DNA from 2 places in the Streptomyces sp. CB09001 genome. Region 1 is predicted to be linked to the other one. Evidence: riboswitches for the same ligand, from Rfam matches in the RefSeq annotation. Region 1 holds a riboswitch; the other holds the start of a gene.
What was found. A riboswitch is a leader RNA that binds a small molecule or an ion and turns the genes downstream of it on or off. The one in region 1 is predicted to bind glycine.
Positions count from the first base shown of each region.

Region 1 (8,203 bases):
AGGAGAAGATCGCCAGGCTCAGCAGACCGGTGAAGTAGATGGGGAGGGAGACACCCGCCAGGGCGACGACCATCGCGCCGCGGTCCCACAACGTGCCGCGCTTGAGGGCGGAGAGCACACCGGCGGCCACGCCGAAGATCAGCCACAGCACGGCGGCACCGAGCGCGAGAGCCAGGGTCACCGGGAAACGCTCGGTCAGCACCGGCCAGACCGACTGCTCGGTCTTGAAGGAGTAGCCGAAGCAGGGCGCGGCGCATTGGGTCACGTCGCCGCCGGCCGCGTAGGTGCGACCCGCGAAGATGCCCTTGAAGAACTCCCAGGCCTGGACGAAGACCGGGTCGCCCAGACCCAGCTTCTCCCGCACACCCTCGACGGCGGCGGGGTCCGCCTGCTTGCCGACGAAGTTCAGGGCGATGTCGACCCCGGCCCACTTGGGGACGAGGAAGAAGATGCAGAAGACCACCAGGATGATGACCACGAGCATCACTGCGGCGGCGAACAGCCGCCTGATGAGGTAAGCGAGCACGGGTTGCGGCCCGCTGCGTCCCGCGGGCCGCCGGAGGTTGTCCGACGGCCCGCGGTCACGCCGCGCCGGCCTTCACCTGCCTTTCGTGCCGTACGGCGGGTGTACCGGTTACTTCTTGGGGTTCTTCAGACCGATGTTCACGAAGTCGTACATACCGCTGTAGGCGTCGGTGGTGTACACGTTCGCGATGTTGCTGGAGCGCCAGTTGATGAACTTCTCGAAGACGAAGGGCAGGTAGTACGCGCCCTCCATCACCTTGTGGTTGATCTCCGTGGCGATCTGCTTCTTGCCCGCGTCGTCCTTGGCCGTCAGGTAGTCGGCGAAGAGACCGTCGATCTTCGGGTCGTCGATCATCGCGAAGTTGTTGTTCGCGCTGTCGAGGATGTAGTCGCTGTGCCACAGCGGCAGACCGTAGCCCTGCACGGACGGGAAGTCCGGGCCCCAGCCCATGATGATGATGCCGTAGCCCTTCTTCTGCACGTTCGAGGGGCTGCCGATGACGCTGGCGTACTGCGAGCCGTCGTACTGGTCGATCTCGACGTCGATGCCGACCTTCTTCAGCGAGGCCTGGAGGGACTCGGCGGTGGCGACCTCGACCGGCTTGTTGTTGCGGACCGCGATGGTGGTCTTGAAGCCGTCCGGCTTGTTGCAGGCCTTCAGCTCTTCCTTGGCCTTCTCGACGTTGCCCTTCTTGTTGGCACCGGACATCTCGTACGGGTCGTACTTCTGGCCCTCGGAGCCCGGAACGGCGGGCGGCAGCATGTTGGTGCCGATGTCACCGCCGGCGACCGGGCCACCGCGCGCGGTCTGCAGCGAGACGTGGTCGGCCCCGTAGAGCACGGCCTTGCGGCAGTGGATGTTGTCGAACGGCTTCACGTTCTGCGGGAACGCCGCGTACCGGATGTAACCCGAGACCGGGTTGTCCAGGTTGGCCTTGTGCTCCTTCAGGGCGGTGGTGCGGCCCTGCGGGGACAGACCGGTCTGCGCCAGGTCGATGTCGTAGTCGCCGGCGATGAGGCGGGCGTCCATGTCGTTGGCGTTGGTGAAGAACTTGATCGTGATCTTGTCCGGGTACGCCTTGCGGACCGGGTCCGAGGCCTGCTTCCACTCGGTGTTGCGGACCAGGGTCAGGTCCTTGCCGGGGTTGTAGGACTCGAACTTGTACGGACCCGAGGAGAACGGGTGCAGGCCGTACTTGGACTTGGTGTCCTTGTCCTGGCGGACCGGGGACGCCGAGGTCAGCGCGAGCATCTCCTCGAAGTCCGAGTTGGCCTGCGGCAGGTGGAAGACGATGGTCTTGTCGTCCGGCGTCTCGATCGACTTCAGACCGAGCTTGTCCGCGGACTTGTCCTTGTACGGGCCCTGGTACTCGCCCTTGGGGTCGAGCACCTCCTTGAGGTACGTCGGGCCGCCGGACAGCACGTCCTGCGCCCAGACGCGCTCGATGCCGTACTTGACGTCCTTGGAGGTGATCGGCTTGCCGTCCTCCCAGGTGACGCCGTCACGCAGGGTGTACGTGTAGGTCTTGCCGTCTGCCGAGACCTTGGCGACGTCGGTGGCGAGGTCGGGGGTGGTCTCGGCGCCGGTGGCACCCGGCTCGGTCTTGTTCGTGACCAGCTGGCGGCTGTAGTAGCGGGAGAAGTCCCACATGAAGCCGTAGTAGCCGCGCGTGGTGTCCCACGAGTCGGCGTCCTGCGTGCTGGCGAACTTCAGCGTGCCGCCCTTCTTGGCCTCGGAGGCCTGGGCGACCTTGTTGTTGGCTGCGTCGTAGCCGGCCGCGCCGTTCTTCGAACCGCCGCCGTTGTCGTCGTCGCCGCCTCCGCCGCACGCCGCCGTGGTCAGCAGCGCGGCGACCACTGCGGCAGCGGCCAAAGCCTGCTTGCGCCGCCCTGAGGTGCGTTGGGTAGTCACGATCTCGGATCCTCCGGATTAGATGAGAGACCCCGTGCAGGTGCCACGGGTCGCCTTGCGGTACGGCAGGGTCAGCGGGAGCCCTTCGGGTCCAGCGCGTCGCGCACGCCGTCACCGAAGAGGTTGAAGGCAAGAACGGTGATGAAGATCGCCACACCGGGGACCACCATGTACATGGGGTCCGACTTGTAGTAGTCGATCGCGCTCGAGAGCATCTGCCCCCAGGACGACGTGGGCGGCTTGACGCCCACGCCCAGGAAGCTGAGCGCCGCCTCGGTGAGGATGTTGGTGGGGATCATCATCGTCGTGTACACGATGATCGGCGCCACCAGGTTGGGCAGCAGTTCCTTGAAGAGGATGTAGAACCGTCCGGCCCCCAGCGACCGGGCCGCCTCGACGTACTCCCGTTCGCGCATCGAGAGTGTCTGGCCGCGGACCACGCGACCGATGTAGGGCCAGCCGAAGAAGCCGATGACCACGATCATCATGAGCAGGCGCACGCCCGTGCCGCTCAGTCCGAGCATGTTGTCCGGCATGACGGAGACCAGGGCGATGATGAAGAGCAGCTGCGGGAAGGCCAGCAGGCCGTCCATGACGCGGCAGATGAGGGAGTCGACCCAGCCGCCGAAGAAGCCCGCGAGGACACCGAGGACGGTGCCGAGGACCACGGCGACCATGGCGGACAGGAAGCCGACGAGCAGCGAGATCCGTGCGCCGTGGACGATGCGGGCGAAGATGTCGCGGCCGTTGACCGGCTCCACGCCGAGCCAGTGCTCGCCGCCGACGCCGCCCAGGGAACCCGTCGGGGTACCGAACAGCGGGTCGATCATGTCCTCGTTGTACGCGTTGGGGTCCTGCCCGTAGAGGGAGGTGATCAAGGGCGCGAACACGGCGACCACGACGAGGACCAGCACGACGATGCCGCCCGCGAGGGCCAGCTTGTCCCGCTTCAGGCGCTCCCAGGCGATCCGGCCCAGGGAGCGCCCTTGTACCGACTTGGCCTCGGCGCCGGCGACCGCCGCTTCCTCTGCCGCACTCGGGGCCGCTTCCGCGGTCGGCTCGTGCAATGGTGCCGTCATCTGGCAGGGACCCCTCTCAACCGGCGGTAGCCGGCCCGCACTTGCCGCTGTAGCGGCGTGATCAGTCCGTCGTACAAAGAGGCGAGCATCCACCCCTTGTTGCGGGAGTCTTCAACGCTTTGGCGATCTGTAGCCAGACTTGACGGGGAATGGATGCGCAACCGTGATGCTGTTTGAGGTGTTCCGTTATCCGGACAGTGGGTAACGGGGGCCGGACACGGGCGAGTTGGGACATCCAGGACAAGATGGTGCTTTGCGTCGCCATCTACGCGCGAAGATCGCCTCTTCCGACGGGGAAGACGGACCCCGCCGCCGTCAGTACCGGCTACCGGCCGGAGGGTATCCGTACCCGCCCGCCGGTGCCTGGGCGGGGGCCGCCGCGTGGGCCTCACGGTCGTAGAACGGGCGCGCGTTGGCGCGCAGCCACAGGGCGACCGGGTCGTGGGCGTCGGTCATCGCCACCGTCGACACCGGCAGCCCGTCCGGTACCGCGCCGACGGACTGCTGCATCATCGCGCGCACCGCGTCGACGGCCGGCGGAGAGGTGTCGTACACGTCCAGGCCGATGGCGAGGTACGGCGCTCCCAGCGCCGGCTGCACCCAGGCACGGCGCAGCGCACGGACCGCCGGGGTGCGGTGGGCGTTCTGCGCGAGCAGGGCGTAGAACTGGGGGATCTCGATGGCCGGTTCGGACAGCCGCAGGGGCCCGGCGGGCTGGCGGTCCAGGCCGGAGGCGATGCGGCGCAGGTCGAGCCAGGGGATGCCGACGCCGCCGCCGGGGGCGTGCGGGTTGAGCCACAGGCCGTAGTGGTCCGGGTAGAGGGCGCGGGCGACCTCCAGGCCGTCGACCACTTCGTACGAACGGTTCCAGCCGCTGGCCGAGAGCTCCTGGGCGGAGGTCACGCAGGGCGCGTAGCCGTAGCCCTCGACGTCCATGTTCCCGTACTGGGCGTCCGGGGAGCCGGCCTGGCCGTGCCACAGCAGCATCCAGACCTGGCCGGAAGTGGGGGTGGCGAGGGCGCGCAGCAGGGCCTCGTAGGCGTCGTAGCGCCCGGGCGTCACCTGGCGCAGCATGTGCTCGACCTGTCCGGTCGTGGTGCCGCTGGCGCTCACGCGTATCGCCCCTTCGAGAAGTTCCCCCGGTGTGGGGACCAGCTTAAGGCTCCGCCGGGTGCGGGGGGCCTTCCAGCTCGGGGTGTGCTGCCGTCTTGCGGGTGCAGGTGCGTCGTGGCTTGTCGCGCCCACGCGGCGGAGCCGCACATGTCACAGCCCCGCGCCCCTTTCGGGGCGCTCACCCTGACCGGCGTCTACAAGTCCCGCTCGTAGAAGGGACGGACCCTTTCCCGCATCCAGTCGCAGACCGGGTCCTGGGCCGCTTCCAGGAGGACCAGGTTGACCTGCCATTTCAGGGGGGACTTGGCGAGGGCTCGGCCGAGGGCGTCCAGGGGGAGGGCGCGGGCGTCGTCCTCCCAGTGGGTCAGTTCGACGCCGACGAACAGGACCGGGTCGGCGGTCTCGACGGCGGCCAGGCAGCGGCGCGCGCTGCGTACGACGCCGGTGGCGGCGAACTCGGCGGAGGCCGCGGCCAGGAAGTCCACCGGGTCGTCCTGCCAGTCCGGCTCGAAGAGGCGGACCCGGCCGCCGGAGGAGGGCCCGTCCAGCGGGGTGCGCCCGGCCCGGCACAGCTCGGCCACGGCGGGCGGCGGCAGCGGGATGCCGACCACGCCCTCCGGGTTCACCGCGATGCCGACCTGCGGGGGCAGGCCGCGGGCGAACTCCGCGGCGGGGGCGACGGTGTACGCCATGTGCGCGCCCGCGACCTGGCGAAGCTGTTCCTCCGAGCTGAACACCGGCACGTAGGCCTGGCCGTCGATCTCCAGCGACGGCAGGTCGAGGGGGCCGCTGTGCGGGCCGCCGCCGTTCGGCAGGGGGATCCACAGGAAGCTGCGGCCGAGGACCTCCACGATCCGGCCGCCGGCCGACGGGATGCCGAGGGAGGCGGACAGCACCTCCTCCAGCTCGTTGCCTGGCCACCCGCCGTGCGGGTGGGGGTGCGTCTGTGCCGGGAAGTCCATCTGCCTACCTACCGCCTGCTGCCTGGTACCGCCGTTCGTGGCTGAAAGGCTAACCCGTTCGGCCCCGGAGCCCTACCGTGCGTCACCCCGTGAAGGCGATCCGCCGCAGGGTGTCGGCCGCCGCCCGGTCGAGGACGACCGCCGAGGAGCAGCCCGCGGGCAGGGCGCCTTCGGTCACCGCGCGCAGCAGGCGGGAGTTGGCCGTGCGGTGCCGCAGGAACGCGTACCGCGAGACGCCCCGGCCGCGCTCGCGCTGGCCTGCCAGGGCCTCGCCGGGAGCGACGTCGAGGAGCAGCAGGTGCAGCGTGCCGTCCCGGCGGCGGGCCTCGCGGGCCAGCCAGCCGCGCACCCAGGCCTGGGTGCCGCAGTCGTGCACGACGACGCCCTCGCCGGAGCGCAGCGCGCGGCGCAGTCCGGCGTAGTGGGCGAGGCGGACGAGGGGGCGGTAGAGCGTGTACGGCAGGAGGCGCGGCATGCGCCGGTCCCAGCGGTCGCGGGTGTCCTGGGAGTCGACGCGGCCACCGCGCACGGTGCGCCGCATCAGCGTGGACTTGCCGCTGCCGGGCAGGCCGGTGATCACCACCAGGTCCCGGGGTCCGAAGAGCAGGGCGTGCGGGCTGCGGCCGTCGCGGTCCCTCAGGTCGCGGACGACGGGTGCGGTCAGTGGGGCGCATGCCTCGGGGGCCGGGGCGGTCGGCTGCTTGGGCAGCGCGAGTCCCGAGGTCGTGGCGTACGCCGTGGGCCTGTTCACCGTGATCGTCCTCCCCTGGGGCGGTACACGAGTACCTCCCCGTCGAGTGTAAAGAGAAGGTAATGCGCGGGTCTCGCGTTTTCGTTCGCTTACTGCCACAAGCCGGTTACAGATCACGGTCTGCCACGGATCGCCCGGGCGTGCAATGATGGCGGCGCCAACTGCATACCGGCCGTTTGAATCCGCGCGGGAGAGTCCCCGGCCGCGCCGGGGCGCCGAAGGAGCAAGTCCCTCCCTTGAATCTCTCAGGCCCCGTTACCGCGCGGGCGAGGCACATCTGAAAAGCGGGCCGCCCCCGACGGCGGTCCCACCCAAGGTGCAAGCCCTGATCGCCGTACTCCGGTGGCCGTGGCGAACCTCTCAGGTTCCGATGACAGATGGGGAGGACCGACCTCGCCCCGTCCTGTCCTGGGAGACGACCGACCGATGAGCAGTACCGAACCGCGCCGTACCGCGCTGGATGCCACGCATCGCGCGCTGGGCGCGACGATGACCGACTTCGCCGGCTGGGACATGCCCCTGCGCTACGGCTCCGAGCGCGAGGAGCACGTCGCGGTGCGCACCCGCGCCGGTCTCTTCGACCTCTCGCACATGGGCGAGATCACCGTCACCGGCCCGCAGGCGGCCGAGCTGCTGAACTTCGCGCTGGTCGGCAACATCGGCACCGTGAAGCCGGGCCGGGCCCGCTACACCATGATCTGCCGCGAGGACGGCGGCATCCTGGACGACCTGATCGTCTACCGGCTCGGTGAGACCGAATACATGGTCGTTGCCAACGCCTCCAACGCCCAGGTCGTGCTGGACGCGCTGACCGGGCGGGCGGCCGGCTTCGACGCCGAGGTGCGCGACGACCGCGACGCCTACGCGCTGCTCGCCGTGCAGGGCCCCGAGTCCCCGGCCATCCTCGCGTCGCTCACCGACGCCGACCTGGACGGCCTGAAGTACTACGCCGGTCTGCCCGGCACGGTCGCCGGCGTCCCGGCGCTGATCGCGCGCACCGGCTACACCGGCGAGGACGGCTTCGAGCTGTTCGTGAAGCCGGAGCACGCGGTCGAGCTGTGGCAGGCGCTGACCAAGGCGGGCGAGGGCGCGGGACTGGTCCCGTGCGGTCTGTCCTGCCGGGACACGCTCCGCCTGGAGGCGGGCATGCCGCTGTACGGCAACGAGCTGTCGACCGCGCTGACCCCGTTCGACGCCGGTCTGGGCCGGGTGGTGAAGTTCGAGAAGGAGGGCGACTTCGTCGGGCGCGCCGCGCTGACCGAGGCCGCTTCCCGCGCGGAGCAGAACCCGCCCCGCGTCCTGGTCGGCCTGGTCGCCGAGGGCCGCCGGGTGCCGCGCTCCGGGTACCGGGTCGTCGCGGGCGGCGAGGTGATCGGCGAGGTCACCTCGGGCGCTCCGTCCCCGACGCTGGGCAAGCCGATCGCCATGGCGTACGTCGACGCGGCGCACGCGGCCCCGGGGACCGAGGGCGTCGGCGTGGACATCCGTGGCAGTCACGAGCCGTACGAGGTCGTGGCGCTGCCGTTCTACAAGCGCCAGAAGTAGACACTGGGCGGCACCGGCCCCCTGTGTCCCCGGCAGGGTCGGCCGCCCGTGTCCCCCGGCGGCGTCGGCCGCCCGTGTCCCCGGCGGCATCGGCCCCGTGCGACGTACCGCCCCACCACCCCCTTCACCAGCCACTTCCTCGCGTACAGGAGAATTCAGGCCATGAGCAACCCCCAGCAGCTGCGCTACAGCAAGGAGCACGAGTGGCTGTCGGGCGCCGAGGACGGCGTCTCGACGGTCGGCATCACGGAGCACGCGGCCAACGCGCTCGGTGACGTCGTCTTCGTGCAGCTTCCCGAGGTCGGCGACACGGTGA
Region 1 covers NZ_CP026730.1:5,215,298-5,223,500, reverse strand. Annotated here, with positions in the region: gene C4J65_RS24470 (ABC transporter permease) at 1-526, opposite strand, end outside; gene C4J65_RS24465 (ABC transporter substrate-binding protein) at 635-2,437, opposite strand; gene C4J65_RS24460 (ABC transporter permease) at 2,509-3,516, opposite strand; gene C4J65_RS24455 (enhanced serine sensitivity protein SseB C-terminal domain-containing protein) at 3,832-4,629, opposite strand; gene C4J65_RS24450 (enhanced serine sensitivity protein SseB) at 4,824-5,591, opposite strand; gene C4J65_RS24445 (AAA family ATPase) at 5,674-6,342, opposite strand; glycine riboswitch at 6,520-6,613, shown strand; gene gcvT (glycine cleavage system aminomethyltransferase GcvT) at 6,769-7,887, shown strand; gene gcvH (glycine cleavage system protein GcvH) at 8,050-8,203, shown strand, end outside.

Region 2 (8,203 bases), 4.4 Mb from region 1:
CGTCGCCCTGCTCCTGTTCGGGCTCGGGTTCGGCCTCGCGGTTCAGGTGGCGTCCAACAGTGAGAGCGACAGTGCGCTGCGGGGCGCCCGCCAGGAGGATCTGGTCCGCATCCTGGATGAACTGGACGACCGTACTCAGCGTCTTGAAGACGAGAAGCAGGGCCTCGAGAAGCAGCGCGACGAGCTGGAGAACAGCTCCGACCAGGCGGAGGAGGCCCGCAAACAGACGCTCGAGAAGGAGCGGCAACTGGGCATCCTCGCGGGCACCGTGGCCGCGCAGGGGCCCGGCATCACGGTGACCATCGAGGACACGAAGGGGACGGTCGAGGCGGACATGCTGCTCGACGCCATCCAGGAGCTGCGCGCGGCGGGTGCGGAGGCGATCCAGGTGAACGGCGTACGGGTCGTCGCAGGCACGTATCTCGCGGACGCCGACAACTCCGTCGGCGTCGACGGGAACAAGATCAACGCGCCGTATCGTTTCCAGGTCATCGGCAAGCCGCAGGACCTCGAACCGGCTCTCAACATTCCTGGAGGAGTGGTGCAGACTCTGGAGAAGGAACAGGCCACCGTTACTGTTGAGCGGTCGAGCAAGATCGTCGTGGACGCCTTGCGAGCGGCGGAGCGGCCTGACTACGCTCGGTCGTCCTCCCAGTGAACCTGCGGTGCATGGGGGGCGTCCGGCGAGGGCATGAGGTTGCGGGGGGTCGGCGCACCGATTGGGTGGTGCGTGGTGGAAACTGTCTGGTGGAGGCGGACGTTGTGAAGGTGTCCGGGTCGGCCAGTGCGTTCAGTAAGGGTTCGTCCTGCCCCACGGGCGGGTCTGTTTCGGTCAAGGGGAATCGCCCGTGAAGTTGTTTGCGAAGTTGTTCGGCAAGAGCGCACGAGAGGGCAGCGGCGACAACGCCACCGCCCGCCATCGCGCACAGCCCGACGCGGAGGGCCGACGCCCGATGTACCGGGACCAGGTGGGTGGTCCGGGCGCGCCGTCTGTTGACCCTGCTCAGTCCGGCGGCATAGGTTTCGGCCAGCCCTCGGCCCCGGGTGCGGGTGGAGGGTTCACCCCCGACCCGTACGCGTCGAACGCCCCGGCGGGGCAGTCGCGGCAGGAGGATCCGTCCATGTCGGCCCTGGTCTGTACGAGGTGCGGCAACCGCAACGCGGAGAACAGCCGTTTCTGCTCCAACTGCGGTGCTCCGCTGCGGCCCGGCGCGGTCCCGGAGCGTGCGTCCGAGACCACCTCCACGATCTCCATCTCCGGTCTCGAGGCCTACGACGCCGAGGTCACCGGCCAGACGGCGATGCCGGCGCTCTCTCCCGAGGCGCAGGCGGCCGTGGACGCGCTGCCCCTGGGCTCCGCCCTCCTGGTCGTGCGCCGCGGGCCGAACTCGGGCAGCCGCTTCCTGCTGGACGGCGAGCTGACCACGGCCGGGCGTCATCCGCAGAGCGACATCTTCCTGGACGACGTGACGGTCTCGCGCCGGCACGTGGAGTTCCGGCGCAGCCCGGACGGGTCGTTCACGGTCGCCGACGTCGGCAGCCTGAACGGCACCTATGTGAACCGGGAGCGCATCGACCAGGTCGCCCTGTCGAACGGTGACGAGGTGCAGATCGGCAAGTACCGGCTGGTGTTCTACGCGAGCCAGCGGGGTTACTGACCCGCCCCCGGGCCGTCCGCCCGGGGAACCTCCAGGGAAGGTCCATGTTTCAAACACCGAGCGGCGGTGCCGGGCAAGGCGCCGCCGTCACGGACAGTGGGCTGATGAGCATCGGCGCAGTGCTGAACGCGCTGCGTGACGAGTTCCCCGACATCACCATCTCCAAGATCCGTTTCCTGGAGTCGGAGGGCCTCGTCGAGCCGCGGCGGACTCCGGCCGGGTATCGCAAGTTCAGCGTGCGCGACGTCGAGCGGCTCGGCCAGGTGCTGCGCATGCAGCGGGACCACTACCTGCCGCTCAAGGTGATCCGTGAGCACCTGGACGCCGTGGAGCGCGGCGAGGCCGTGGCGCTGCCGCGGGTCGGCCGGCAGCGGGACGGGGAGGCGGCCGAGCCCGAGCCCGCCGAGAGCCCGACGGTGGCCCGGATCGGGCGCGACGAGCTGCTGGCCACGGCCGGGATCGGCGAGCAGGAGCTGAAGGAGTGGGAGTCGTACGGACTCCTCGTCCCGCTGCCCGACGGGGCGTACGACGCCGAGGCGGTCACGGTGGCGTCGCTGGTGGTGCAGCTGGGGCGGTTCGGGATCGAACCGCGGCACCTGCGGGTGATGAAGGCCGCAGCCGACCGCGAGGCCGGGCTCGTCGACCAGGTGGTGGCCCCGCTGAAGCGTCACCGCAACCCCCAGACCAGGGCACACGCGGAAGCCCGCACCAAGGAGCTGGCGGGGCTCGCGGTGAAACTGCACGCGGCGCTGGTGCAGACCGCCCTTGGCGTGCGGCTGCCCTGAAACGGGCGGGACCGGGGTCCGGGCCGTGGACCGGGGCGAGGCCCGGGGTGCCCACCCGGTCCGGACCCGGATCGCCCACCCGATCCCGGCCCGACTACCCAAACGTCCCGGGCACGGCCTAGGGTTGCTGTGTGAACGAGCTCGATGTCGTAGGTGTCCGGGTCGAGATGCCCTCCAACCAGCCGATCGTGCTGCTGCGCGAGGTGGGCGGCGACCGTTACCTTCCCATCTGGATCGGACCGGGGGAGGCGACGGCGATCGCCTTCGCCCAGCAGGGCATGGCTCCCGCACGGCCGCTGACCCACGACCTCTTCAAGGACGTGCTGGAAGCCGTCGGCCAGGAGCTCACCGAAGTACGCATCACCGACCTGCGCGACGGGGTCTTCTACGCCGAGCTGGTCTTCGCGAGCGGGGTCGAGGTCAGTGCCAGGCCGTCCGACGCCATAGCGCTGGCCCTGCGCACCGGTACGCCGATCTACGGCAGCGACACGGTCCTCGACGACGCCGGTATCGCCATTCCGGACGAGCAGGAGGACGAGGTGGAGAAGTTCCGTGAGTTCCTCGACCAGATCTCGCCCGAGGACTTCGGGACCAGCAATCAGTGAGACGCGGGCCCGTCCGGGCACATCCGGCTAGCCTTTCCCGGGATGAGACACGGGAAACCACTCGTAGGGTGATTATCACTCGGCGTGCCGAGTGTGGCGATCGTTGACGCACCCTTGGTGACTGCCTACCTTCGAGGAGGCAGGTCAAGGACGGAGGTCGGCGTGAGAATCAGCGGCGACGGTACGGTTGGGGGTGGCCCCGGGCACAGCCTCGGGGCAGGTGGTCCGTACCCTCCCCCGGGCTCCCGGCTTCGCGCAGGCGCGGGCCACGCCCAGCACGGTGTTGCGGCCGATCCCGGTCCACAGCGACCGGCAGCCGTGCCGACCAGCGGAGGGGCGACGTCCATGGCGTCCGAGCAGATCGGCTACCGCGGGCCGACGGCCTGCGCGGCCGCCGGCATCACCTACCGGCAACTCGACTACTGGGCCCGTACGGGCCTGGTCGAGCCCAGCGTGCGGCCCGCGCACGGATCCGGGACGCAGCGGCTGTACAGCTTCCGCGACGTGGTCGTGCTGAAGATCGTCAAGCGCTTCCTCGACACCGGTGTGTCCCTGCAGAACATCCGCACCGCCGTCCAGCACCTCAGGGAGCGCGGCTTCCGCGACCTGGAGCGGATGACGCTGATGAGCGACGGCGCCACCGTCTACGAGTGCACGTCGCCCGAGGAGGTGCACGCCCTGCTCCAGGGCGGGCAGGGCATCTTCGGGATCGCCGTCGGCGTGGTGTGGCGGGACGTGGAGAGCGCGCTGTCCCAGTTGCACGGTGAGCGGATCGACACGGGCGAGACCCTGGTCGGGCACAATCCGGCCGACGAGCTGGCCCGGCGGCGGAACAACCGGGCGGTCTGACCCCCGCGGCGCACGGAGCCGTCCGGCGACGCCATTGTCAGTGGCGTAGGGCAGCATCGTAGATGTGAGAACCGCGCCCACGATCCTGCATCTCGACATGGACGCCTTCTTCGCCTCGGTGGAGCAGGCGTCCAAGCCGAGCCTGCGCGGGAAGGCCGTAGTGGTGGGCGGCCTCGGACCGCGCGGTGTGGTCGCCACCTGCTCGTACGAGGCGCGGGTGTTCGGGGTGCACTCCGCGATGCCGATGGGCCAGGCCCGAAGGCTCGCGCCGCACGCCGCCTACCTCGTGCCGCGTTTCGAGCTCTACCGGTCGATCAGCGAGCAGGTGATGCGGCTGTTGCGGGAGCTGTCGCCGCTGGTGGAGCCGCTGAGCCTGGACGAGGCCTTCGTGGACCTGGACGCGGGCGGGGCGGCGCGGGACGCGGAGTCGGCGCAGCTGGCCGGAGCGAAGCTGCGCACGGACATCCGCACCGTCACCGGCCTCACCGGATCCGTGGGCCTCGCCGCCTCCAAGATGCTGGCCAAGATCGCCTCGGAGGCGGCCAAGCCCGACGGACTGGTGCTCATCCCGCCGGGTACGGAGCGGGCCATGCTGGAGCCGATGACGGTGCGGACGCTGCCCGGGGTGGGACCGGCCACGGGAGACCATCTGCGGCGGGCGGGGATCACCACGGTCGGCGAGATCGCCGAGGCGGGCGAGGACGAGCTGGTGCGGCTGCTGGGCAAGGCGCACGGCCACGCCCTGTACGCCATGGCGCTGGCGCGGGACGAGCGTCCGGTGGTGGCCGAGCGGGAGACCAAGTCGGTGTCCGTGGAGGACACCTACGACGTGGACATCCACGACCGGGTGCGGGTCGGCGTCGAGGTGGGGCGGCTGGCGGACCGCTGCGTGCGGCGGCTGCGCGCCTCCGGCCTCTCCGGGCGGACGATCGTGCTCAAGGTGCGCAGATACGACTTTTCCACGCTCACGCGTTCCGAGACCCTGCGCGGCCCCACCGACGATGCCGCGGTGGTGCGGGAGGCGGCCGCCAGACTGCTGGACTCGGTGGACACCACGGGCGGAGTGCGGCTGCTCGGGGTGGGTGTCAGCGGGCTCGCCGACTACACGCAGGAGGACCTGTTCGCGCAGGCGGCGGGGGACCGCGCGGAGGAACCGGCCGAGGAACCCGGGACCGGGCCCGCCGAGGAGCAGAGCACCTCGCCCGCCGAGCGGCGATGGCCGTCGGGGCACGACGTGCGGCACGCGGAGCTGGGGCACGGCTGGGTGCAGGGCAGTGGTCTCGGGCGGGTCACCGTGCGCTTCGAGACGCCGTACTCCGCGGTCGGGCGGGTGCGGACCTTCCCGGTGGACGACCCGGAGCTGACACCGGCGGACCCGCTGCCGCTGGTCGCCGGGACGGAGAGCGGCGAGAGCGGTCAGCCGTCGTCGTTGCCCTTGCCGGCCAGCTTGCCGAAGTCGTGATCGGGAGGAGGGGGAGCGGCCGCCACGTCCAGGCCGTAGTGGTGGTAGAGCTGGAGTTCCTGCTCCGGCGAGAGGTGGCGGCCGACGCCGAAGTCGGGCGCCTCCTTGATCAGCGCCCGGTCGAAGGGCACGCGCAGGGTGCCGTCGACCAGCTCGCTGGGCTCCAGGGGGACGAAGGCGTCCCGGCTGAAGAGACCCGTTCGTATCGCCGCCCACTCGGGGACGCCGGTGGCATCGTCGAGGTAGACCTCGTCCACGGTGCCGATCCTGGTGCCGTCGCGGTCGAACGCCTTGCGGCCGATCAGGTTCCGCGGATCGATGTCAGTACGCACGGGGCCCTCCACTTGATCGCACCACTGGGCCGGACTGGGGTCACGACACCAGCCGCCTAATCATCCGTAAGTACTACAAAAGAGCACAAGTGCCCGGTCGGCCACTCGAAGTCCGTGCGGCGACCTCGCTGGTACGCTGGCAAACGGCTGCTGACCCCGCGCGGGAGAGTCCTCCGGACACCACCGGAGGCGCCGAAGGAGCAAATCCTCCCCGGAATCTCTCAGGCTCACGTACCGCACGGACGAGGTCACTCTGGAAAGCAGGGCGGGTGTCGACGGCTTCCGCTCTCACCGACGGTGAAAGCCGGGAGAGCCCCAGGGCTCGCCCGGTGAAGCTCTCAGGTTGAGATGACAGAGGGGGAGGCCGTCCGGGTACCCGCGCCGTGGTGCCCCTCGAAGGTCGTCAGACCAGGAGGCCTCCGCAATGACCGCCCACCGCACTCCGCTCTCCGAACTCGAACAGGCCATGCCGTTCGAGCAGCGTCACATCGGCCCCGACCACGAGGCCCGGGCCAAGATGCTCGCGCAGGTCGGTTACGGTTCGCTCGACGAACTGACGGCCGCCGCGGTGCCGGATGTGATCAAGAACGCCGACGCGCTGGACCTGCCGGGCGCGCGCTCCGAGGCCGAGGTCCTGGCCGAGCTCCGCTCGCTGGCCGACCGCAACCAGGTCCTCGACTCCATGATCGGCCTCGGCTACTACGGCACCTTCACCCCGCCGGTCATCCTGCGCAACGTCATGGAGAACCCGTCCTGGTACACGGCGTACACGCCCTACCAGCCGGAGATCTCCCAGGGCCGGCTCGAGGCCCTCCTGAACTTCCAGACCATGGTCGCCGAGCTGACCGGCCTGCCCACCTCCGGCGCCTCGCTGCTCGACGAGGGCACCGCGGCCGCCGAGGCGATGGCGCTGTCCCGGCGCATGGGCAAGAACAAGAAGGGCCTGTTCCTGGTCGACGCGGACGCCCTGCCGCAGACCGTCGCCGTGATACGGACCCGCGCCGAGCCGACCGGCGTCGAGGTCGTCGTCGCCGACCTGAGCGAGGGCATCCCGGCCGAGGTCGCCGAGCGGGAGATCAACGGCGTCCTGATCCAGTACCCGGGTGCCTCCGGAGCCGTCCGCGACATCAAGCCGGTGATCGACCGCGCGCACGAGCTCGGCGCGCTCGTCACCGTCGCCGCCGACCTGCTCGCCCTCACCCTGCTCACCTCGCCCGGCGAGCTGGGCGCGGACATCGCGGTGGGCACCACCCAGCGCTTCGGCGTGCCGATGGGCTTCGGCGGACCGCACGCCGGCTACATGGCCGTGCACGAGAAGTTCGCCCGCAGCCTCCCCGGCCGTCTGGTCGGCGTCTCCGTCGACGCCGACGGCGACAAGGCCTACCGCCTGGCCCTGCAGACCCGCGAGCAGCACATCCGCCGCGAGAAGGCCACCAGCAACATCTGCACCGCGCAGGTGCTGCTCGCCGTCATGGCCGGCATGTACGCCGTCTACCACGGCCCCGAGGGCCTGCGGGCCATCGCCCGCCGCACCCACCGGTACGCCACGATCACCGCCGCCGGCCTCGCCGCGGGCGGCGTCGAGATCGTCCACGGCTCCTACTTCGACACCGTCACCGCGCGGGTGCCCGGCCGGGCCGCCGAGGTGGTGCACGCCGCTCGCGAGAACGGCATCAACCTGCGGCTCGTCGACGCCGACCACGTGTCGTTCGCCTGCGACGAGACCACCACGCGCGCCCAGGTCGGCGGCGTGTGGCACGCCTTCGGCGTCGAGGGCGACATCGAGTCGCTGGACGCGGAGACCGCACAGGGACTGCCCGAGTCGCTGCTGCGCACCGACGACTTCCTGACCCACCCCGTCTTCCACCAGCACCGCTCCGAGACCGCGATGCTGCGCTACCTGCGCCGCCTCGCCGACCGGGACTACGCGCTGGACCGCGGCATGATCCCGCTGGGCTCCTGCACCATGAAGCTCAACGCGACCACCGAGATGGAGCCGGTCACCTGGCCCGAGTTCGGCGCGCTGCACCCCTTCGCGCCCGCCGACCAGGCGCAGGGCTACCTCACCCTCATCCGTGAGCTGGAGGAGCGGCTCGCCGAGGTCACCGGGTACGACAAGGTCTCGCTCCAGCCCAACGCCGGGTCGCAGGGCGAGTTCGCCGGCCTGCTCGCCGTACGCGGCTACCACCGGGCCAACGGCGACGAACAGCGCACCGTCTGCCTCATCCCGTCCTCCGCGCACGGCACCAACGCCGCCAGCGCCGTGATGGCCGGCATGAAGGTCGTCGTCGTCAAGACCGCCGAGGACGGCGAGATCGACGTCGAGGACCTGCGCGCCAAGATCGAGAAGCACCGCGACGAGCTGGCCGTGCTGATGATCACCTACCCGTCCACGCACGGCGTGTTCGAGGAGCACGTGGCCGACATCTGCGCGCAGGTGCACGACGCGGGCGGCCAGGTCTACGTCGACGGCGCCAACCTGAACGCCCTCGTCGGCCTCGCCAAGCCCGGG
Region 2 covers NZ_CP026730.1:767,449-775,651, reverse strand. Annotated here, with positions in the region: gene C4J65_RS03635 (DUF881 domain-containing protein) at 1-658, shown strand, start outside; gene C4J65_RS03630 (FHA domain-containing protein) at 807-1,658, shown strand; gene C4J65_RS03625 (MerR family transcriptional regulator) at 1,703-2,443, shown strand; gene C4J65_RS03620 (bifunctional nuclease family protein) at 2,575-3,048, shown strand; gene C4J65_RS03615 (MerR family transcriptional regulator) at 3,211-3,897, shown strand; gene C4J65_RS03610 (DNA polymerase IV) at 3,962-5,359, shown strand; gene C4J65_RS03605 (PRC-barrel domain-containing protein) at 5,314-5,691, opposite strand; glycine riboswitch at 5,843-5,938, shown strand; gene gcvP (aminomethyl-transferring glycine dehydrogenase) at 6,116-8,203, shown strand, end outside.
Region 2: it holds a riboswitch for glycine, as region 1 does, so the genes downstream of both, gcvP (aminomethyl-transferring glycine dehydrogenase) here and gcvT (glycine cleavage system aminomethyltransferase GcvT) in region 1, are expected to answer to the same signal.